Regions from separate parts of the Streptomyces sp. NPDC096152 genome, predicted to be linked through region 2. Evidence: predicted binding sites of a transcription regulator. Region 2 holds the regulator's gene; the other holds the start of a gene.
What was found. Region 2 encodes HspR, which represses chaperone genes until heat shock. Its sites were predicted from a motif close to TTGAGNNNNNNNNNCTCAA; they were not measured.
Positions count from the first base shown of each region.

Region 1: a site for HspR is predicted at 7,006-7,024, ahead of lon (endopeptidase La). Genes of this name have one in related genera too.

Region 1 is NZ_JBIWFW010000003.1:167,402-178,948, forward strand. Features, by position in the region: gene ACIQ9G_RS10985 (nitrate- and nitrite sensing domain-containing protein) at 1-1,628, opposite strand, end outside; gene ACIQ9G_RS10990 (hypothetical protein) at 2,047-2,835, shown strand; gene ACIQ9G_RS10995 (MarR family winged helix-turn-helix transcriptional regulator) at 2,843-3,337, opposite strand; gene ACIQ9G_RS11000 (lysozyme) at 3,626-4,444, shown strand; gene lon (endopeptidase La) at 4,521-6,983, opposite strand; gene ACIQ9G_RS11010 (rhomboid-like protein) at 7,220-8,218, opposite strand; gene ACIQ9G_RS11015 (spermidine synthase) at 8,411-9,088, shown strand; gene ACIQ9G_RS11020 (response regulator transcription factor) at 9,202-9,939, shown strand; gene ACIQ9G_RS11025 (ATP-binding protein) at 9,936-11,045, shown strand; gene ACIQ9G_RS11030 (multifunctional oxoglutarate decarboxylase/oxoglutarate dehydrogenase thiamine pyrophosphate-binding subunit/dihydrolipoyllysine-residue succinyltransferase subunit) at 11,338-11,547, shown strand, end outside.
Region 2 is NZ_JBIWFW010000005.1:209,458-221,004, forward strand. Features, by position in the region: gene ACIQ9G_RS18670 (LuxR C-terminal-related transcriptional regulator) at 1-302, opposite strand, end outside; gene ACIQ9G_RS18675 (sugar ABC transporter substrate-binding protein) at 643-1,749, opposite strand; gene ACIQ9G_RS18680 (PA14 domain-containing protein) at 2,046-3,731, shown strand; gene ACIQ9G_RS18685 (heat shock protein transcriptional repressor HspR) at 3,795-4,241, opposite strand; gene dnaJ (molecular chaperone DnaJ) at 4,247-5,422, opposite strand; gene grpE (nucleotide exchange factor GrpE) at 5,459-6,145, opposite strand; gene dnaK (molecular chaperone DnaK) at 6,142-7,986, opposite strand; gene ACIQ9G_RS18705 (MraY family glycosyltransferase) at 8,081-9,346, opposite strand; gene ACIQ9G_RS18710 ((Fe-S)-binding protein) at 9,574-11,547, shown strand, end outside.

The DNA of each region.
Region 1 (11,547 bases), on a different contig from region 2:
TCGGTCCCGGCGAGGACGAGGAGGTTCTCGCTGTGCCGGCGCATGACCGTGGCGAAGTGGTCGAGCTTGAAGAGGGTAGAGAGGCGCTCGGGGTCGTGCTCGCGCTCCTCCAGGCTCTCGATGACGCCGAGCTGCCGCTCGACCAGGCCGAGGGTGCGCAGCGCCAGGCTGACGAAGGTGCTGCCGATGCTGCCGCGCAGCCGCTCCAGCTGGGCGACGGATTCGGCGAGTTCGGCGCGCAGTTCCTCGCGGGCGTCGGCCATCGTCTGGCGCTGGCCGACCAGGTGCCTGCGGTCGGCCTCCAGGTGCTTGCGGTCGGACTCCAGGCCGGCGATGCGCTCGGCGAGGGCCACCGCGTGCGCGTGCAGCGCGTTGACCGAGCGGACGACCTGGGCGAACTCGTCGTTGCGGCCGGTGAACTTGAGGGGTTCCTCCGCCGTCGGGTCCTCCGCGCCGGCCAGGCGGGCGGAGCCAAGGCGCAGCACCGCGAGCGGGCGCGTGAGGGTGCGGGCCAGTGCCGTGGCGATGGCTGTGGCGACCAGCAGCAGGGCCCCGAGGAGGGCGATCCGGATCTCCAGCGCGGTGACGTCGTCGTCGCGGAGCTGGGCCAGGTCCTTGGTGCGGTGGTCGTAGAGCGAGGACTCCGCGCCGCGCATCAGGTCCACCCGGGCGCTGAGCGCCGCGTCGGCCTTCCTGAGGCTGGTGGCGCGGTCGCGGTCGGAGAACGTGGGCTCGTCGGTGAGCTGGGCGAGGTACTTCGCCGCGCTGTTGACCTCGGGGCCGGTGACGGTCGAGTCGTACGACGCCTTGGCCGCCTCGGGGGCGGTGTCGCGGAAGTCGGCGAGGGCTGCGTCGGAGCGCAGCCGGGCCTGCTGGGCGGCGGCGCTGAGGGCGTCGCGCTGCTTGGCGTCGGCCTCCGAGGCGGCCCCCGTGGTGGTGGGCAGGCCGGTGGCCGGGTCGATGACGGCCTGCGTGGAGTGCGGCACGCTGAGCGCGGCGAGCAGCAGGCCGCGCGCGGCGGCGGCCTGCTGGACGGCGGTGTCCAGCTCGGCGAGCGCGTACGCGCCGGAGCCGGCCCGCGACGGCATCCGCTCGGCCAGCTCGCCGGCCAGCCGGTGCAGCTCGGTGATGGCGGCGGAGTAGGCCTGGTGGGTCTGCAGGGCGGTGTTCTGCCCGGTGAGCGCCGCGCGGCGCACGCCCGCGATGCCGTCCAGGTCGGAGCGCAGCCAGGCGGGAGTGTCGGGGTCGGCGCGCAGTTCCTCGACCTGCCGGTCGACGCGGGTGCTGCGCTGCTCGGAGGGCGCCTTGGCCTTGGGACGGCCGGCGGCGACGTAGGAGGTGACCTCGTCGCGTTCGTCGGCCAGCGCGTGGGCGAGGGCGAGGGCGTCCTGGGTCTGTCCGGCGAGCGTCACCAGATTTTGGGAGTCGCTCACCTGTCCGGAGGCGGCCATCACGGACGGGGCGCCCGCCCCGGCGACGGCCGCGGCCACGACGGCGACGGCCGTGATGAGCCGGTTGCGTACGTGGGTGGGGCGGCCCTTGCCGACGGGGGGCGTGGCGGGGGACTGCTGCGGGCCTCCCGCGGAGGTCGTGTGGTTGCCTGTGCGCCGAGGCCGCGTTTTCTGCACCGGTGCTCGCATTCCTGTGCTCGTGTACTCATGGGCCCGGGTGGCGCCCCGTCAATTGGTGCGACGGGTGCGTACACCCTCCCCCGAGCTCCCGACTTCGCGCGAGCAAGGGGGGACCTCCGTCGGTTTCCGACCCTCCCAGTGCCGGTGGGCAGTGGTCCCGCATCGTCCGACCGGCCACCCGAAGGAGTGAACATCGGAGGGGAGTTGGCGGGCAAGTTCCCGAGACGGGCGTGACAGCCCTGCGCGGCGGGCCGGTTGGACGTCCGGGGCAGGCTTTGGCAGTATTCGCCACCACGCCTTCCCGGAGTGATCCATTCCAACCCAAAACAGGCGCGTGACCTGCGGTGGCGCGTAAATTCCGGGGCTGTTGCCAGCCTTTCGCAAACCTTGTGAAGGCCTCGTGCAGACTGGCCGGATGCGTACTGAAGTCGTTTCGGAGCCCGGTCTGCCGGATCGCCTCAACGAGGACTTCGCGAGTGTCGGCCTGCCCGCTTCCGGGCAGGGTGGCTGCCTCGTGGTTCTGGACGGGGTGACCCCGCCCGGAACGGGGACGGGGTGTCTGCATTCGGTCCCCTGGTTCACCGCCCGGCTCGGCGGGATGCTGACCGAACTGACCGTTTCCTGCGGAGATCTGACTCTGCCGGAGATCCTCACGCGGGCCGTCTCGCGGGTCGCCGGGGCCCACGCGGACACCTGTGACCTTTCTCACCCGCGCACTCCGCAGGCGACCGTGGTTCTCGCCCGCTGGTCGCCGGAGGCGGTGGAGTACCTGGTCCTGTCCGACTCGGCGCTGCTGGTGGAAGGGCCCGACGGCACCGTCACCCCCCTCCTGGACGACCGCCTGGCCCGGCTCCCCCGAACCTCGCTGGCCACCGACGCGATCGTCGACGCCACGGTGCGCAACAAGGAGGGCGGCTTCTTCACCGCGGCCGCGGACCCCTCGGTGGCGGCCCGCGCCGTGACGGGCACCCTCCCGCGCTGCGGCATCCGCTCGCTGACGGCGCTGACGGACGGCGCGGCGCGCTGGGTGGAGAAGTTCCACGAGGGCGACTGGACGCAGTGCGTGGCCCTCGTGCGCAAGGAGGGGGCCCACGCGCTCGTGGACCGCGTCCGCTCCCTGGAGAGGGCCGACCGCGAGGAGCGCGCCCGCCTGGGCCGCAGCAAGACGCACGACGACGCGACGGTGGTGTTCGCGGAGCTGTGAGCCGGGGCTACTTCTCCATGACGTCGTTCAGTTCGTGCAGGAGGCGGGCGAGTTCGGAGACCTCGCGGCGGTTCCAGTGGGCGAGCTGGCTGACGTAGCGGGCGCGGCGTGCCTCGCGGACCCGGCCGACGCGGCCGCGGCCCTCGTCGGTGAGGGCGACGAGCCAGGCGCGCCCGTCCGCCGGGTCCGGTTGCCGGGCGACCAGGCCGAGTTCCTCCAGGGCGCGCAACTGGCGGGACATGGTGGCCTTGCCGACGCCGATGTAGGCCGCGAGGTCGGTGGCGCGCTGGCCGCCGCACTCGTCGAGCCGGACGAGCAGGCCGTACGCGGAGGACTCCAGGTCGGGGTGGACCTCGCGGGCCATCTCCCCCTGGTTGGCGCGGGCGCGCCGCAGCAGCACCGTCAGTTCCCGCTCCAGGGAGAGGAACTCGCGCTCCGCACCGCCGGGCGCCGCGTCGGGCGCGCCACCCCGGTCTCCGTCGCCGTTCGCCTCTTCGTGCACGTCAGCCCCGCCTCGTTCTCCCGGTTCCCGGTGTTTTCCCGGGCGTGAAAGTTTCCGCCCGCCGCCGCCGTCGTCGCAGCTCCGCAAGTATTTCGCAGGCGTAGACCAACGGCAGCCCCCGGACCCCCTTCCCACCCCGGGTCTACGTGCGTAGCGTCCTCCGCAGGCAAGGAATGACATGCCCACGCCACCAGCGAATGCCGGGCCCACGGCGGCCCGTTCTCCCCTTCCGGCCGGCATGTCCCGCGTTCTCCCCCACCGCGCACCACCGAGCCTCGGAGGCACGTCATGCCCGTGCACAGATCCGGAACGGCCCGCGTACGGCGGCTGACCGTCGCGGGGACCCTGATCGCCGCTTTCTCCCTGCTGTTCACGCTCCCGGCCTCGGCCGCCGGCCACCCCGCCCGGGGCTCCGCCCACATGGGCATGGGCGTCCTGGCGCACGACGGCCAGGACGGCACCCCCGCACCGACCGCCGTCACCCAGACCGAGGGCGTCGACGTCGCCGGCTACCAGGGCAACGTCGACTGGACGACCCTGTGGAACAGCGGCGTCCGGTGGGCCTACACGAAGGCGAGCGAGGGGACGTACTACACGAACCCCTACTTCACGCAGCAGTACAACGGCTCCTACAACATCGGCATGATCCGCGGCGCCTACCACTTCGCCACCCCCGACACCACCAGCGGCGCCACCCAGGCCGACTACTTCGTCGACCACGGCGGCGGCTGGTCGCGGGACGGCATGACGCTGCCGGGCACCCTCGACATCGAGTGGAACCCGTACGGGGCCGCCTGCTACGGCAAGACGGCGAGCGCGATGGTCGGCTGGATCGCCGACTTCCTGAACAGGTACAAGGCGCGCACCGGCCGGGACGCGGTGATCTACACGGCCACCAGCTGGTGGACCCAGTGCACCGGCAACTACGGCGGATTCGCCGTGAACAACCCCCTGTGGATCGCGCGGTACGCCTCGGATCCGGGGACGCTGCCGGCCGGTTGGGGCTACTACACGATGTGGCAGTACACCTCGTCCGGCCCGACGGTCGGCGACCACGACAAGTTCAACGGCGGGCTGGACCGGGTGCAGGCTCTCGCCAACGGCTGACCCCGCCTCCCGGCGCACGGCGAAGGCCCGGGACTCCCTCACGGGACCCGGGCCTTCCCTCATCCGGCGGCCTCCGTCACGCGGCCACCGGAACCTCCGGCGCCGCCCCGCTCGACGCGGGCGCGAGCGCCAGCTCCAGGACCTGCCGGACGTCGGTCACGGCGTGGACGTCGAGCCGGTCCAGCACCTCGGCCGGGACGTCGTCCAGGTCGGCCTCGTTGCGCTTGGGGATGACGACGGTCCGCACCCCGGCGCGGTGGGCGGCCAGCAGCTTCTGCTTCACTCCGCCGATCGGCAGGACCCGGCCGGTCAGCGAGATCTCGCCGGTCATCGCCACGTCCGTGCGGACCAGGCGCCCGGAGAGCAGCGACGCCAGCGCGGTGGTCATCGTGATGCCCGCGCTCGGGCCGTCCTTGGGGACCGCGCCCGCCGGGAAGTGGATGTGCACGCCCCGGTCCCGCAGGTCGCCCACCGGCAGCTCCAGTTCGGCGCCGTGGCTGCGCAGGAAGCTCAGCGCGATCTGCGCCGACTCCTTCATCACGTCGCCCAGCTGACCGGTCAGCGTCAGGCCCGCCGCGCCGGTCTCCGGGTCGGCCAGGGACGCCTCCACGAACAGGACGTCACCGCCGGCGCCGGTGACCGCGAGGCCGGTCGCCACCCCGGGGACGGCGGTACGGCGCTCGGCCGGGTCCTGGGCGGACTCCGGCACATGGTGCGGCCGGCCGATCAGGGAGCGCAGATCGGCGTCGGTGACGGTGAACGGCAGCTCCCGCTCGCCCAGTTCGTGCCGGGCCGCCACCTTGCGCAGCAGCCGCGCCACCGACCGCTCCAGGGCCCGCACGCCCGCCTCGCGGGTGTACTCGCCGGCCAGCCTGCGCAGCGCGCCCTCCTCGATCGTCACCTCGCCCTCGTGCAGGCCCGCCCGCTCCAGCTGGCGCGGAAGCAGGTGGTCGCGCGCGATGACGACCTTCTCGTCCTCGGTGTAGCCGTCCAGCCGGACGATCTCCATCCGGTCGGCCAGCGCCTCCGGGATGGCCTCCAGGACGTTGGCGGTCGCGAGGAACACGACGTCGGACAGGTCGAGTTCGACCTCCAGGTAGTGGTCCCGGAAGGTGTGGTTCTGCGCGGGGTCCAGGACCTCCAGCAGGGCCGCCGCCGGGTCGCCGCGGAAGTCCGAGCCGACCTTGTCGATCTCGTCGAGCAGCACGACCGGGTTCATCGACCCGGCCTCCTTGATCGCGCGGACGATCCGGCCGGGCAGCGCGCCGACGTACGTACGCCGGTGGCCGCGGATCTCGGCCTCGTCGCGGACGCCGCCGAGGGCGACACGGACGAACCGGCGCCCCATGGCGTGCGCGACCGACTCGCCGAGCGAGGTCTTTCCGACGCCGGGCGGCCCGACGAGCGCGAGCACGGCACCACCGCGCCGCCCGCCGACCACGCCGAGGCCGCGGTCGACGCGGCGCTTGCGTACCGCGAGGTACTCGGTGATCCGCTCCTTGACGTCGTCCAGGCCCGCGTGCTCCGCGTCCAGCACGGCCTTGGCGCCCCGGATGTCGTAGGCGTCCTCGGTCCGCTCGTTCCACGGCAGGTCGAGGATCGTGTCGAGCCAGGTGCGGATCCAGGACCCCTCCGGCGACTGGTCGGACGCCCGCTCCAGCTTGTCGACCTCCTTCAGGGCCGCCTCGCGGACCTTCTCGGGCAGGTCGGCGGCCTCCACCCGGGTGCGGTAGTCGTCGGACTCCTCACCGTCCGTCTCGCCGTTCAGCTCGCGCAGCTCCTTGCGGACGGCCTCCAGCTGACGGCGGAGCAGGAACTCGCGCTGCTGCCTGTCGACGCCCTCCTGGACGTCCTTGGCGATGGTCTCGGCCACGTCCTGCTCGGCGAGGTGGTCCCGCAGCTGCCGCGTGGCGAGTCTCAGCCGGGCCACCGGGTCGGCGGTCTCCAGGAGCTCGAGCTTCTGGTCGGTGGTGAGGAAGGGCGAGTAGCCGGAGTTGTCGGCGAGGGCGGAGACGTCGTCGATGGCCTGGACCCGGTCGACGACCTGCCAGGCGCCGCGCTTCTTCAGCCAGCTCGTGGCGAGCGCCTTGTACTCCTTGACCAGTTCCGCGACCTGGCCGGGGTAGGGGTCTCCCCCGTTCGAACGGAGTTGAGAAGCGGGGGAAAGGTCCGGCGCGGTCTCCTCGACCGCCGTCCCCTCGACCCACAGCGCCGCACCGGGGCCGGTGGTCCCGGCGCCGATCCGCACCCGCCCGCGGCCGCGGACCAGGGCACCCGGGTCGCCGTCGGCCAGCCTGCCGACCTGCTCGACCGTGCCCAGCACGCCGGTCTTCGCGTACGTCCCCTCGATGCGCGGCACCAGCAGGACCCTGGGCTTGCCCGGCTCCGACCGGGCGGCGGCCTGGGCGGCCTCCACCGCGGCCCGCACTTCGGCGTCGCTCAGGTCCAGCGGGACCACCATGCCGGGCAGCACGACCTCGTCGTCGAGCGGCAGCACGGGCAGGGTGAGCGGTGTGAACGCCGTGGACTCAGCAGCCATGATCTCCCCTTCGGCAGTCAAGTTGAGCTATGCCGACTCAATGCTGGGGAGCTCGTCATTGTTCCCCGACGCCTGTTCGCTCTGAGCGATCAAGGCAAAGCCGCGTCGTTCGCGCCTTTCACGGCGCGTGGGAGCGCACGGGAGGGGGACTTGAGGCTACGGGTCGGGGCGCCGGGCTCACGCGCCGGCGCCGACGCGGCACTGATGCCCTCACGCCCTTACGCCCTGACGTCGGCTCAGGCCGTGACGGCGGCCGGGCTCTGGACGCGCGCCCGCGCCCAGCGGCGGACGACCGGCCAGCTCGCCGCGCCGAGACTCACGGAGATCAGATGCCCCGAGCTCGTCATCGGGTCGGTGTACGCCATCAGGTCCGGGACCTGCATCCCGAGGAACCCGAGGAGCAGCGGCCAGCGCAGCCAGGGAGCGAGCAGGCCGGACAGCGCGCCGACACCGGCGGCGACGCCGAAGCTGATGCCGTAGTCCAGGCGGTGCAGCGAACTGTCGGGCAGCAGGCCCCCGAGCACCGCGAGCCCGACGGGGACCTCGGTCGCGAGGGTCGCCAGCACATGTCCGAACAGGAAGACGCCCGCCGTACGCAGGCCCCCCACCCGGCGCTCCAGCGCGGTGAGCACCAGCAGGAAGCACAGCGCGTACGGCGAGGCGATCCCGCCGGCGACCCAGAGCGCGCTGCCCGTCAGCACCAGCAGGGGCGTCCGCACGAGGTGCGCGACATCCGTGCTGGAGCCCTGGTACAGGACGTTCATCAGGGCGGGGTCGACACAGCGGGCGACGAGCGAGGTGACGGCCAGTACGACCGCGTAGCCGAAGGTGAAGGGGGTGCCGGTGGGGTCGGGCAGCAGGCGCCAGGGGCGCAGAGCGCGACGAGCGCCGCCGAACCCGCCGGGCCCGCGTCGCCCGTCGAGGCGCGCCGCCGAGGTGACGGGTGCGGTCCTCCCGGTCGCCTCGGTCTCCGGCAGGGTGGCCGTGACGACGGCCCCGTCCGCCGCGGCGCCCGGCGCCCGGCCCCGCTGCCGCGGCATTCCGTCGAGCAGCTGCGCGACCTCCGCGAACCCCGGGCCCGCGTCGAGGGCCGCGCCCGCGTGCGCACCGGCGCCCGCGGCCCGGCCCGCGCCCTCCCCCGGCGCGTGCGGAGCGGCCCCGCCCTCCTCCGCCGCGGGAGGAACGCCCGAAGACGCCGAAGAGGCCGCACCGTCAGCCGTCGCAGTCCGTTCCACGCCGAGGCGCTCCTTCCGTCACGCCCCACCCTTGGCGCCCCACCGGCCACTGTCTATGACCGACGCCACGCGAACGGCGATTCACAGCAACTTCTGACCTTCCTCCCGCGTCCGCCCCCTCTGCTTCGACACCACCCCCCGGGCACCGGTAATTCAGGTGGCGGAAAAGGTCCGTTGGGGCAGGATGGCCTCATGACCGCCTCGTACGACACGCCCGTGGTGCTGGACCGTCGCGAGGGCCCCCACGGCGAGGTCGTGCTGCGCCGGCACGGCGCGCTGCTGCAGATCATCGTCAACGGCTGCTTCCTGATGGACACCTCCGACGGCCGCTCCGAACGCCTGCTCGTCGACGCCGCGCTCGCCGCCCTGGACGGGCGCCCGGCACCGGACGTACTGATCGGCGGCCTGGGTGTCGGCTTCTCCCTCGCGCACGCGGCCGCCGACACCTGCTGGGGGCGGATCACCGTCGTCGAACGCGAGCGCGCCGTCGTCGACTGGCACCGTGACGGCCCCCTCGCCGCCCTGACCGCCGAGGCCCTCGCCGATCCGCGGACGCAGATCGTCGAAAGTGACCTGGTTCACTACGTCGATGAGACATCCACCACATTCGACGCCCTGTGCCTCGATATCGACAACGGACCCGGCTGGACGGTCACCGAGGGCAACGAGGGGCTCTACACACCCGCCGGACTGGCAAGCTGCGCAAGGGTGTTGAGGCCCGGCGGAGTGCTCGCGGTGTGGTCCGCCCAGCCGTCTCCGGATTTTGAAGGAAGCTTGCGGAATGTCGGATTCCAACAGGTGCGCACCGAAGAGATCCCCGTTGCCCGGGGCGTTCCGGACGTCGTCCACCTCGCCGTCCGACCTGGATAGCAAAGCCGAGGTGACTCCCCGTACGCTGCTTTCCTGACGCCGATCATTCAAGCGTCAATCGCAGTCATGGGATCACCCCACGGATTCCGGAAAGCACACCCCAGGGGCGGGCGATGGAGCAGACACACACCGCGCACAACGGCACGACGGCGACCGCCGGCGCACAGCGCCGGGTTCTGGTCGTCGAGGACGACCCGACCATCGTGGACGCCATCGCCACCCGTCTGCGCGCCGAGGGATTCCTCGTGCAAACCGCGGGCGACGGCCCGTCCGCCGTCGACACCGCCGAGGCCTGGCAGCCCGACCTGCTGATCCTCGACATCATGCTGCCCGGCTTCGACGGGCTGGAGGTCTGCCGCCGGGTGCAGGCCCAGCGCCCGGTGCCGGTGATGATGCTCACCGCGCGGGACGACGAGACCGACATGCTGGTCGGGCTCGGGGTCGGCGCGGACGACTACATGACCAAGCCGTTCTCGATGCGGGAGCTGGCCGCGCGGGTGCACGTGCTGCTGCGCCGGGTGGAGCGGGCGGCGATCGCCGCGACCACCCCGCGCTCGGGCATCCTGCGCCTGGGCGAGCTGGAGATCGACCACGCGCAGCGCCGGGTGCGGGTGCGCAGCGAGGACGTCCACCTCACGCCCACCGAGTTCGACCTGCTCGTGTGCCTGGCGAACACCCCGCGCGCGGTGCTCTCGCGCGAGCAGCTGCTCGCGGAGGTGTGGGACTGGGCGGACGCCTCCGGCACCCGGACCGTCGACAGCCACATCAAGGCGCTGCGCCGGAAGATCGGCGCCGAGCGGATCCGCACGGTGCACGGCGTGGGCTACGCCCTGGAGACGCCGACGCCATGAGCGGGGGGCCGGCGACACGGAGAGGCCCCGGGGAGGAACCCTGGGGCGGCGTACGCCCGTTCTCGATCAAGACCAAGCTCGGCGCGCTGGTCGTCATCGCGGTGCTGATCACCACCGGTCTGTCGATGATCGCGGTGCACACCAAGACCGAGCTGCGCTTCATCATGGTCTTCTCGATGATCGCCACCCTGCTCATCACGCAGTTCGTGGCGCACTCGCTCACCGCGCCGCTGGACGAGATGAACACGGTGGCCCGCTCCATCTCGCACGGCGACTACACCCGCCGGGTGCGCGAGAACCGCCGGGACGAGCTGGGCGACCTCGCCCAGACGATCAACCTCATGGCCGACGAGCTGGCGGCCCAGGACAGCGCCCGCAAGGAACTGGTGGCCAACGTCTCGCACGAGCTGCGCACGCCCATCGCGGGCCTGCGCGCGGTGCTGGAGAACATCGTGGACGGGTTCACCGAGGCCGACCCCGAGACCATGCGCACGGCCCTGAAGCAGACCGAGCGGCTGGGCCGGCTGGTGGAGACGCTGCTGGACCTCTCCCGGCTGGACAACGGGGTCGTACCGCTGAAGAAGCGGCGGTTCGAGGTGTGGCCGTACCTGTCGGGCGTGCTGAAGGAGGCCAACATGGTGGCCTCCGCGCGCGCGGGCATCGCCTCCGGCTCCGGCAGCCACACGCGTACCGACGTCCATCTGCACCTCGACGTCTCCCCGCCGGAGCTGAGCGCGCACGCGGATCCCGAGCGCATCCACCAGGTGGTCGCCAACCTGATCGACAACGCGGTCAAGCACAGCCCGCCGCACGGCCGGGTGACGGTGAGGGCGCGGCGCGGGCCGCAGCCGGAGTCCCTGGAGCTGGAGGTGCTCGACGAGGGGCCCGGCATTCCGCGCTCCGAGTGGCACCGTGTCTTCGAGCGCTTCAACCGGGGCGCGGTGCGGCGTCCGCACGGCCCCGGCAGCGACGGCGGCACCGGCCTGGGGCTGGCGATCGCCCGCTGGGCGGTGGATCTGCACGGCGGCCGGATCGGTGTGGCCGAATCCGAGCGTGGCTGCCGGATCCAGGTCACCCTTCCAGGGCTCCCCACGTCGTCGAGTTGACGTAGGGTTCGAACCGGAACCTCAAGATCCACCAGCGTCGCCGCAGGCGGACACGTGTGATCAGGCAGAGGACCGCCGGGGACCGCGCCCTTCCATGGGCCGGACCCGGGTCGCGCCTTCCCTTTCGTAGCGGAACCACGCTTGTTTCCCGCCATTTCAAGCCCCGAAACACGGCTTTCAATGTGACTTACGCGACGATGAACGGGCCCGACCTGACCTTCACGGTCTTGGGGGCGTAGCCTTTATTTCCGCTGTCCATCACCTTGTGAAGCGGAAGAGGGCGGTTGCCGCCGTGTCGCCACAGTCCCCCAGTAACTCGAGCTCCCCCAGCCTCCGGCCGGGCGGTGCCTCCACGACCGACGACCAAGCCGGGAAGAACCCCGCTGCCGCGTTCGGTCCCAACGAGTGGCTCGTCGACGAGATCTATCAGCAGTACCTCCAGGACCCGAACTCCGTAGACCGCGCCTGGTGGGACTTCTTCGCCGACTACAAGCCCGGGGCC
Region 2 (11,547 bases):
CCCAGCCCGGCGTACCGCTCGAAGGCGGCGACGACCGAACCCACCCGCCGGTGGCTCTCGCTGACCTCGTCGTACATCCCGCGCAGCAGCCGGGTCATGACCTCCTGCGGCGCGGTCGGCACCAGGAAGTCCATGTCGTCGGGGTCCGGGTGCAGCAGCGCCAGTTCCAGCAGGCAGGGCACCGGTTCGGCGTCCCGGCGCGCCACACGGCCCCGCCGTACGGCCCGGGAATACACGCGATCCCCGGCCTCGCACAGTCGGTCAGCACCGTGAGGATGCCCCTCCGCCCCGTGCCCGGCCATGGCCCATCACACCCCCGGTTTCCGTCTTCCGCAGCGCAACTATGCGCGGACGGGACCGGCTCCGCAACACGGCTCCCTGCGTCATGCCCCCCGGTAACCACCGGTATCGCCCGCTGTGTACCGGCCCTCGGCTGGCGCATTGCCGCAAGGTGGAAGCGCCCGCCGCGACCCGCCCGGAGGCACCCCTTCACCCGCACCGGAAAAGGGTTCGCACCCGCGAAAGCGGTCGCCCGGCGGCCGTACGCGCGAAGGAGGCCCGGGACCGAGTCCCGGGCCTCCTTCGTGCGCTGCGTGCGGTGCGCGTGTGCGGCCGTGCGCGTGTGCGGCCGTGCGCCGCGGACTACTTGAGGCCGACGGCCGCGCAGGCCGCCCGGTACCGGCTCGTGCAGATCTCGGAGACCTTGTAGATGCCGTCGGCGATGACGGTGGACTTGATGTTGCTCTTGGTGAGCGCGGTCACCGAGACGAGCTGGGCCGGGATGCTCTTGTCGGTCGGGCTGCTGACCGTGTCCCGGGTGAGGGAGTCGAACTGGATGTCGCGGCCCTGGACCTTGGCGACGGCCATCTCGGCGGCGGCCTCCGCCTCGGTCGGGTAGGACTTGTACACGCTCATGTACTGCTCGCCGGTGAGGATCCGCTGGACCGCGTCGAGTTCGGCGTCCTGGCCGGTGATCGGGGGCATCTTGGTGACCCCCGCGGCCTTCAGCGCCTTGATCACGCCGCCCGCCATGCCGTCGTTCGCGGCGTAGACGCCGACGAGGTTGCTCCTGCCGATCTCGTTGAGCGCCTCGGTCATGTTGGCCTGGGCGTTCTCCGGCTTCCAGTCCTTGGTGTCGTAGGACTTGGCGACCGTCACCTTGCCGTTGAGCTCGGACAGCGCGCCGGCCTTGAACTGCTTGGCGTTCGGGTCGGTGGGCGAGCCGTTCATCATGACGATCTTCGAGGAGCTGTCGGCCTCCTGGCCCAGGGCCTCCAGCAGGGTGCGGCCCTGCACCTCGCCGACCAGCTCGTTGTCGAAGGAGATGTACGCGTCGATCGGGCCCTCGGCCAGCCGGTCGTAGGCGAGTACCGGGATGCCCGCCTCCTTGGCCTTCTTCACCTCGCCCGCGATGGAGTGCGAGTCGACGGCGTCGATCAGGATGATGTCGACCTTGTCGTCGATCATCCGCTGCATCTGGCTGATCTGCTTGTCCGCGCTCGCACCGGCGTTGGCGTAGTCCACCTTGCCCTGGTTACGGGTGAGTTCGGCCACCTTCGCCTTGAAGATGGGGTAGTCGAACTTGTCGTAGCGCGTGTTCGCCGTCTCCGGCAGCAGCAGGCCCACCGTGAGGTCGTTGCCCTTGGTCGGGCTCGCGTCACTGCCGCTCCCCGATACACCGAGCGCGCCGCAGGCGGCCAGCGAGAGGGTCAGCGTGGGCGCAGCCACGGCTATGGCGATACGACGCATCGAGGTGCTCACTTCTGGTGCCTTCCGGACGCGGGCGCAACTTTGCGCCCCAGGTGACTGAAAAGCCAACGCGGAGGCGGGTACCGGCGTCAACCCATGCCACTTAACGAGATGACAACATCACCCTCCGCTTCTCTTGTGAAGGGGCTGGGGAATCGTCTCCAAACGCGCGTTACGGACCCTTCACTCAACGGCAGTTCACGGAGAGGCAAAGATCCGTACAACCAATTCCATTCCGCGCGAGTCGTGATCACGAAAGCTTCGCCCGCCCGTCCAGGCGTCGACCAGAGGACCGAATGAACCCAGCCAGACGCACGACGGCCACCGCCCTCGTGCTCACCACCGCGGCCGGCGCGCTCTGCGCGGCCGCCGTCCCGGCCTCGGCCGCGGTCAGTTGCGCCTCCCCCGTCTACAAGCGGCAGTTCTACGCGAACACCACTTTCTCCGGTACACCGAAGAAGACGGACTGCGACAGCGCGATCGACCAGAACTGGGGCACCGGCGCGCCCGCCTCCGGCCTGCCCTCCAACTACTTCGCCGTCCGCTGGACCGTCACCCGCGACTTCGGCTCCGGCGGTCCCTTCGCCCTCGCCGCGTCCGCGCAGGACGGCATCCGCGTCCACCTGGACGGCGTCCGCAAGATCGATCTGTGGAAGAACGTGTCGTCGACGGTGCACAAGACCGTCAACGTCACCGTTCCCTCCGGCAAACACACCCTCCGCGTCGACTTCGTCAACTGGACGGGCACGGCCAACGTCGCCTTCACCTACAAGCCGCGCACCACCGCGGACGTCGACAAGGTCGCGCCGCTCACCCCGGCCGGGGCTTCGGCCGCCTATGACCCGGCGACCGGCAGGGCCCGGCTCACCTGGTCGAAGAACAAGGAGATGGACCTCGGGGGCTACCGCGTCTACCGGCGCCTGAAGGGCACGTCGTTCGGCGGCACCCCGCTCGCCACCACCACCTCGACGTCGTACACCGACGCGACCCTGCCGGTGACCGGCCAGACGTACTACTACGAGGTCCGCGCCTACGACAAGGCGGGCAACACCTCGGCCGGCACGGCGGACCAGCCGGTGACCACGGCCGACCGCACGCCGCCCGCCGCGCCCACGGGGCCGACCGCCGACTCCGAGACGGACGGGCTGCGGATCGGCTGGAATCCGGTCGCGGACGCCGCCTCCTACCGGGTCTACCGGGCAACCAGCGCGGACGGCGCGTACACCCTGGCCGGCAGCACCGGCCAGACGTCCTACCTGGACACCTCGGCCGTGGAGGGCGCCACCTCCTACTACCGCGTCACCGCCCTCGACGCGGCGGGCAACGAGTCCGCGCCGGCCGCCGTCAGCGCCCGGCGCATCGACCTCACCCCGCCGTCCGCCGTGACCGGGCTGACCCTCACCCCGACCGGGTACGGCTTCCACCTGGCCTGGGACGCCAACACCACCCCCGACCTTGCGCGGTACGTCGTCTACGCGGGCGAGATCGTGGGTGACGACGAGGAGCGGGTCTGCTCCGCGCACCAGGTGGAGTGGCTGTTCACCGACACCACCTCCTACGACTACGCCACCCTGCCGGACGGCGAGGAACGCTGCATGTTCGTCGACGCCGTCGACGACGACTGGAACTCGCACTACCAGTGGACCCGCGCGCCCGAGGTGGTGACCGCGACCGAGCTCGACACCACGCCCGGCGTGGCCACGCCCGAGGGCTCGCCCGTCGAACTGGCGGCGACCACCGCCGCGCAGCGCACCGCGCCCGTCACGCTGTCCTGGAACACGGTGGCGGACGCCACCGGCTACCAGGTCTACCGCTGGGACCCGGCCACGGGAGCCTACGAGAAGCTGGCGGCCACCGAGCAGCAGACCTACGTGGACACCACGGCCGGCGCGGACACCACCCGCTACTACTGGGTGACCGCGCGGTACGCGGACGGCACCGAGTCGGCACCCGGCGCCGACTACGCGATCCTGTTCCCGTGAGTACGCGAAGGGGCCGGGAGGCTGTTGCCTCCCGGCCCCTTCGTCGTGGCCCTCGCGGGCGGGTCAGTCCTTGGCCTTCTTGGGACGCCACACCACCAGCGCACTGGTCTGCTGGACCTCCTGGTACGGGACCAGGTCCCGGCGGTAGGAGGCGTGCACGGCGGCCTCGCGCTGACGCATGGCGGCCGCGGCTCCGTCCAGGGCCGCCTCCAGCTCCGCCACCCGGGACTGGAGCGCGACGACCTGGTTCTCCAGTTCGATGATCCGCTTGATGCCGGCCAGGTTGATGCCCTCGTCCTGCGACAACTGCTGCACCTGACGGAGCAGTTCGATGTCACGGGCCGAATAGCGGCGGCCCCGCCCGGCGGTGCGGTCGGGCGAGACCAGGCCCAGCCGGTCGTACTGACGGAGCGTCTGAGGGTGCAGTCCGGAGAGCTGAGCGGCCACCGAGATGACGTACACCGGTGTCTCTTCCGTCAGTTCGTACGGGTTTCGGCGGCGGCCGTCCATCTCACTCATGCTCCCTTCGCGGCCTCGAACAGCTCCGCCCGCGGGTCCTCGCCCGCGGTCGCCTCGCGATACGCCTCCAGTGCGTCACGAGCCTTCCCCGCCAAGTCCTTCGGGACACTCACCTCGACGGTGACCAGCAGGTCCCCGCGGGTGCCGTCCTTGCGGACCGCGCCCTTGCCCCGGGCCCGCATCGTCCGGCCGTTCGGCGTGCCCGGCGGCAGCTTCAGCGTCACCGGGGGTCCGCCGAGCGTCGGGACCCGCACCTCGCCGCCGAGCGCCGCCTCCGCGAAGGTGACGGGCACCGTGACGGTGAGGTTGTCGTCCTTGCGGCCGAAGACCGGGTGGGCGCCCACGTGCACGACCACGTACAGGTCGCCCGCGGGGCCGCCCCGCTCGCCCGGCGCGCCCTTGCCGCGCAGCCGGATGCGCTGGCCGTCGAAGACGCCCGCGGGGATGCGCACCTGCATCGTCCGGGACGACTTGGCACGGCCCGAGCCCTTGCACACCTCGCAGGGGTGCTCGGCGATCAGGCCGCGGCCCTTGCAGTCCGGGCAGGGGTCGGTGAGCGAGAATCCGCCGCCCGAGCCGCGCGCCACCTGGCCGGTGCCGACGCAGGTCGGGCACACGCGCGGTGTGCCGTTCTTGTCGCCGGTGCCCGAACAGGCCTTGCACGGCGACTGCGAGGACATGCGCAGCGGAACCGTCGCGCCCTCGATGGCCTCCGTGAAGCTCAGCGTGACCTCGGACTCGATGTCCTGGCCGCGCCGGGGCTGGGTGCGCGGGGCGCCCGCGCCGCCGCGGTTGAACAGGCCCCCGAAGACGTCACCTATGCCACCGCCGAAGCCGCCGGTGCCCCCGCCCTGGGCGCCGCCTCCGAAGAGGTCGCCCAGGTCGAAGTTGAACGAGCCGCCGCCCGCGCCCGGCCCGGGGCGGAACCCGCCGCTGCCGAAGAGGGCGCGGGCCTCGTCGTACTCCTTGCGCTTCTTGGGGTCGCCGAGGACGTCGTTCGCCTCGGAGATCTCCTTGAAGCGCTCCTCGGCCTTGGCGTTGCCCTTGTTGGCGTCCGGGTGGAACTCGCGGGCGAGCTTCCGGTACGCCTTCTTGATCTCGGCGTCGGTGGCGTCCTTGGGGACGCCGAGGACCTTGTAGTAGTCCTTCTCGATGAAGTCCTTGGTGCTCATCCCCGACGTCCCTCCTTCCCTGCGTTCGTGTCGACGTCAGCCCTCGTCCGGGCCACCGCTCTCCTTGTCCTCGGCCGGCTCCTCGGCCTTGGCCTGGCCCGACTCCTCGGCCGGCTTGACCGTCTGCGCGCCCGGCTGGGGCTCGGCCACCGCCACCCGCGCGGGGCGGATGGTGCGCTCGCCGATCCGGTACCCGGGCTGCAGAATCGCCACGCACGTCGTCTCCGTGACGTCCGGGGCGTAGGAGTGCATCAGGGCCTCGTGGATCGTCGGGTCGAAGGGCTCGCCCTCCTTGCCGAACTGCTGCAGGCCCAGCTTGGCCGCCACGGTCTCCGTCGACTCGGCGACGGACTTGAAACCGCCCACCAGTTCGCCGTGCTCCCGTGCGCGCCCGATGTCGTCGAGCACGGGCAGGAGTTCGGTCAGGAGATTCGCGACGGCGATTTCCTTGACCGTGACGCGGTCGCGCTCGACCCGGCGCCGGTAGTTCTGGAACTCGGCCTGCAGCCGCTGCAGGTCCGCCGTCCGCTCACCCAGCGCCGTGCGTGCCTGGTCCAGCTGCGCCGTCAGGCCCGCCACGCGGGCCTCGTCCCCGGCCGGGGCCGCCTCCTTCTCCTGGGAGGAGGCGGCGGCCTGCGGCTCGGCGTCGTCAGAGGTGGCGCCGGAGGGGACGTCGGGCTGCTGAGACTGCTGCTCGTCGAAGCCCGGGGTCTCCTCCGTCACGCGGCACCGTCCTTGCGCTCGTCGTCGACGATCTCGGCGTCCACCACGTCGTCGTCGGCCCTGGCCTCACCGGCGCCGGCGGACTCGCCGCCCGCGGCCTGCGCGGCCTGGGCGTCGGCGTACATCGCCTGGCCGAGCTTCTGGGAGACGGCGGCGACCTTCTCCGTGGCGGTGCGGATCTCGGTGGTGTCCTCGCCCTTGAGCTTCTCCTTCAGCTCGGCGACGGCCTCCTCGACCTCGGTCTTGATCTCGCCCGGGACCTTGTCCTCGTTGTCCTTGAGGAACTTCTCGGTCTGGTAGACGAGCTGCTCGCCCTGGTTGCGGGTCTCGGCGGCCTCGCGGCGCTTGTGGTCCTCCTCCGCGTAGCGCTCGGCCTCCTCGCGCATCCGGTCGACCTCGTCCTTCGGGAGCGAGGAGCCGCCGGTGACGGTCATCTTCTGCTCCTTGCCGGTGCCGAGGTCCTTCGCCGTGACGTGCATGATGCCGTTGGCGTCGATGTCGAAGGAGACCTCGATCTGCGGGACGCCGCGCGGCGCCGGCGGCAGACCGGTCAGCTCGAACATGCCGAGCTTCTTGTTGTAGGCCGCGATCTCGCGCTCGCCCTGGTAGACCTGGATCTGCACCGACGGCTGGTTGTCCTCGGCCGTGGTGAAGATCTCCGACCGCTTGGTCGGGATGGTCGTGTTGCGCTCGATGAGCTTGGTCATGATGCCGCCCTTGGTCTCGATGCCGAGGGACAGCGGGGTCACGTCGAGGAGCAGGACGTCCTTGACCTCACCCTTGAGGACACCGGCCTGGAGCGAGGCGCCGATGGCGACGACCTCGTCCGGGTTCACGCCCTTGTTGGCCTCCTTGCCGCCGGTCAGCTCCTTGACGAGCTCGGCGACCGCGGGCATACGGGTGGAGCCACCGACGAGGACGACGTGGTCGATCTCGCCGAGCTGGATGCCGGCGTCCTTGATGACGTTGTGGAACGGCGTCTTGCAGCGCTCCAGCAGGTCGGCCGTCAGCTGCTGGAACTGAGCCCGGCTGAGCTTCTCGTCCAGGTGCAGCGGGCCCTCGGCGGACGCGGTGATGTAGGGCAGGTTGATCGTGGTCTCGGTGGACGAGGACAGCTCGATCTTGGCCTTCTCCGCCGCCTCACGCAGGCGCTGGAGGGCCATCTTGTCCTTGCTCAGGTCCACGCCGTGACCGGACTGGAACTGCTTGACCAGGTAGTCGACGACACGCTGGTCCCAGTCGTCACCACCGAGGTGGTTGTCACCGTTGGTGGCCTTCACCTCGACGACGCCGTCGCCGATCTCCAGCAGCGAGACGTCGAAGGTGCCGCCACCGAGGTCGAAGACCAGGATGGTCTGGTCGTCCTTGTCGAGGCCGTACGCGAGAGCGGCGGCCGTCGGCTCGTTGACGATGCGCAGCACGTTCAGGCCCGCGATCTCGCCGGCCTCCTTGGTGGCCTGGCGCTCGGCGTCGTTGAAGTACGCCGGAACGGTGATGACCGCGTCGGTCACCTTCTCGCCCAGGTAGGACTCGGCGTCCCGCTTCAGCTTCTGCAGCACGAACGCGCTGATCTGCTGAGGGTTGAAGTCCTTGCCGTCGAGGTTGATCTTCCAGTCGGTGCCCATGTGGCGCTTGACCGACCGGATGGTCCTGTCGACGTTCGTCACTGCCTGACGCTTGGCCACCTCGCCGACCAGCACCTCGCCGTTCTTGGCGAAGGCGACGACGGACGGCGTGGTCCTGGCGCCCTCGGCGTTGGTGATGACGGTGGGCTCGCCGCCCTCCAGAACGCTGACGACGGAGTTAGTCGTGCCCAGGTCGATGCCGACCGCACGTGCCATGGTGAATTCCTCCAGCTGACTTGAGTGGAACGGACTCAAGTGTGCATGAGGCTCGCCATGCGGTCAACAGACCTGAGTCGCTCCGACTCAAGTCTTATCCATCCCTTACACGCAAGGACTCGCTGACCTGCGCCGATGTGGACTGCCGGGGCGGGCGCGGGGCGACCTGAGGGTGACGACCGGTCGCCTGGGCGGTTGACTGACCGCGGGTGGACCGGGGCGCTCGGACGGCCGTCTCCCCTCGGGTGGGCGGGACCTCGCGGACCCCCGTCCGCCCTCGGACGGGCGGGGTCTCACGGAGGCCCGTCCGGTGGACGCCCGTCCGGCTCCCCGTCACCGGTGCCCCGTGGACGCCCGTCCGAATCCGGGTGTGATGGGTCTCGCCCGGGCGCCGGGCCCCCCGGACCCGCAGCAGTGCGAGCACGGCCACCAGGGCCACGCCGGCCACCCACAGGCCGCCGGTCCACGGCAGCCAGCCGGTGTGCACCAGCACCCCCACGAGTACCGCGGAGAAGGTGCCCGCACCCAGCAGAACGGTCGCACCCGGCGGGGTGAGCCCGAGCCGGCGCAGCCGGTGCGCGAGATGCTCCGGCCCGCGGCGCGGCGCGGGCCGCCGGAACAGCGCCGGCCCCCGGGACAGCAGCACGAGGAGGGCGTCGGCGGCGGCCGTGGCGGTGAGCGCGAACAGCACCGCCGCGCTGGAGAGGGAGTCGTACCCGCTGCGGGTGAGCACCGCCGCCGAAGCCAGTACGAAGCCGGTGAACAGGGAGCCACACGCGCCGAACGCGATCCGCGCGGGCGGCCAGTTGTGCATCAGGAAGCCGGTGAGGGCGGCCGCCAGCACGCTCAGCAGCACCGCCAGGTCGTCCATCACCTCGGCCGCCGCGCAGGCGCCCACCCCGAAGGCGGTGACCACGCCCACCGTGCCCGCCAGGCCGTCCGCGTGGTCGAGCCCCCGGAAAGCGGCCGCCACACAGGCGATCCAGACCACGGCGCAGATCCCGGCGGGCAGCCCGGTCTCGTCGTAGGGCACCACGAAGGCGGCCGCGACGGCCGCGCCCACGAGCAGGAGCCGTGTCCTCAGCCGCCACAGGTCGGCGGCCAGACCGAGGAGGGCGACCCCGGCACCCGCGACCAGCAGCCCGCCGACCGGGTCGCTGAGCGGCGCGGCGCCCGTCCAGCCCCCCGCCGCAGCGACCAGACAGGTGCTGGCCACCACGGCCACGCCCCCGAGCAGCGGTACCGGCCGCACCCGCCGCCGGTCGACGAGCCCCAGCCGCAGCGCGGGCGTCCGGAGCAGCGCCGAGAGCAGGGCGGCGAGGAGCAGAGCGGTGATGGCGGTGACGATCCCGTAGAGCACGGTTCTTAAATTAGGGGTGAATGTACCGATTGGGTGTGAATAACACGAATGGATCGTCAGGCAACCCTCAGCGACCGAGATCACCCCGCGCTCGGCTACATTGCGTCGCAGGATGGGGGTAGTCTCAGTCGGACTGCATAAGTTACCGCTTAGTAATCTCCGTCCTCTCCCGCGATCCCCGTCGTGGGAGCCGCTCGAAGAGAACCTCGCAGGCCCGAGGAGCCCCCATGCAACTCGCCGCGATCATCGTGTCGCTGGTACTGACCGTGGTCGGCGTCGCGCTGCTCGCCCGCGCCATCGGCCAGTTCGTCCGGTACTTCAAGCTGGGCCAGCCCGTGCCCGCCGGCAGCCGGACCGACAACCCCTACCAGCGCAGCGTGACCCTGGTGCGGGAGTTCCTCGGCCACACGCGCATGAACCGGTGGGGGATCGTGGGCTTCGCCCACTGGTTCGTCGCCGTCGGCTTCCTGACGCTGCCGCCGACTCTCGCGCAGGCGTTCGGCCAGCTCTTCCAGGCCGACTGGACGCTGCCGGTCATCGGCGACTTCCTGCCGTTCGAGATGTACACCGAGTTCATCGGTGTGATGACCGTCCTGGGCATCGTCGTGCTCATCACGATCCGCCTGCTGAGCCTGCCCTCGCGGCCCGGCCGCAAGTCGCGGTTCGCGGGCTCCAAGGCCGGCCAGGCGTACTTCGTCGAGTACGTCATCCTCACCATCGGCCTGGCGATCTACGTGCTGCGCGGCCTGGAGGGCGCCCTCCACCACGTCGAGGGCTACGAGGCCGGGTACTTCGCCTCGTACCCGCTGGTCCTGGCCTTCAAGGGGCTGAGCGTCCCCACGCTGCAGAACCTGGTCTACCTGGTCGCGACGATCAAGATCGGCACCTCGTTCATCTGGATGATCGTGGTCTCGCTGAACACCAACATGGGTGTGGCCTGGCACCGCTTCCTCGCGTTCCCGAACATCTGGTTCAAGCGCGAGGCGGCCGGTGGGACGGCCCTCGGCGGCCTCCAGCCGATGACGAGCGGCGGCAAGCCGATCGACTTCGCGGACCCGGGCGAGGACGACGTCTTCGGCGTCTCCCAGGTCGAGCAGTTCTCCTGGAAGGGCCTCCTCGACTTCTCCACCTGCACCGAGTGCGGCCGCTGCCAGTCGCAGTGCCCCGCCTGGAACACCGGCAAGCCGCTCTCCCCGAAGCTGCTGATCATGTCGCTGCGCGACCACGCGCACGCCAAGGCCCCCTACCTGCTGGCCGGCGGCGGCAAGACGATGGAGGGCGAGGAGAGGGCCTCCACGGAGCAGCTCGCCGGTGTGCCCGCCGCGGCCCTCGCCGAGGCCGAGCGCCCGCTGATCGGCACCGCCGAGGAGAACGGCGTCATCGACCCGGACGTCCTGTGGTCCTGCACCACCTGCGGCGCCTGCGTCGAGCAGTGCCCGGTGGACATCGAGCACGTCGACCACATCGTCGACATGCGCCGCTACCAGGTGATGATCGAGTCGGCGTTCCCGTCCGAGGCGGGCACGATGCTCAAGAACCTGGAGAAGAAGGGCAACCCCTGGGGCCTGGCCAAGAAGCAGCGCCTGGAGTGGACCAAGGAGGTCGACTTCGAGATCCCGGTCGTCGGCCGGGACATCGAGGACCTCACCGAGGTCGAGTACCTCTACTGGGTCGGCTGCGCCGGCGCCCTGGAGGACCGCGCCAAGAAGACCACCAAGGCCTTCGCGGAGCTGCTGCACATCGCGGGCGTCAAGTTCGCGATCATGGGCGGCGACGAGAAGTGCACCGGTGACTCCGCCCGCCGCCTGGGCAACGAGCCCCTGTTCCAGGAGCTCGGCATGGAGAACGTCATGGCGCTGAACATGGCGTTCGGCGAGGAGACGGACGACGAGGGCAAGGTCACCGAGGAGTCCCGCAAGCCGAAGTCGGCGAAGAAGATCGTCGCCACCTGCCCGCACTGCCTCAACACCCTCGGCAACGAGTACCCGCAGCTCGGCGGCGACTACGAGGTCATCCACCACACCCAGCTGCTCCAGCACCTCGTCGACGAGGGCAAGCTGGTCCCGGTGACCCCGGTCGAGGGCATCATCACCTACCACGACCCGTGCTACCTGGGCCGCCACAACAAGATCTACACGCCCCCGCGCGAGATCATCGGCAAGGTCCCGGGCCTGCGCAACGAGGAGATGCACCGCCACAAG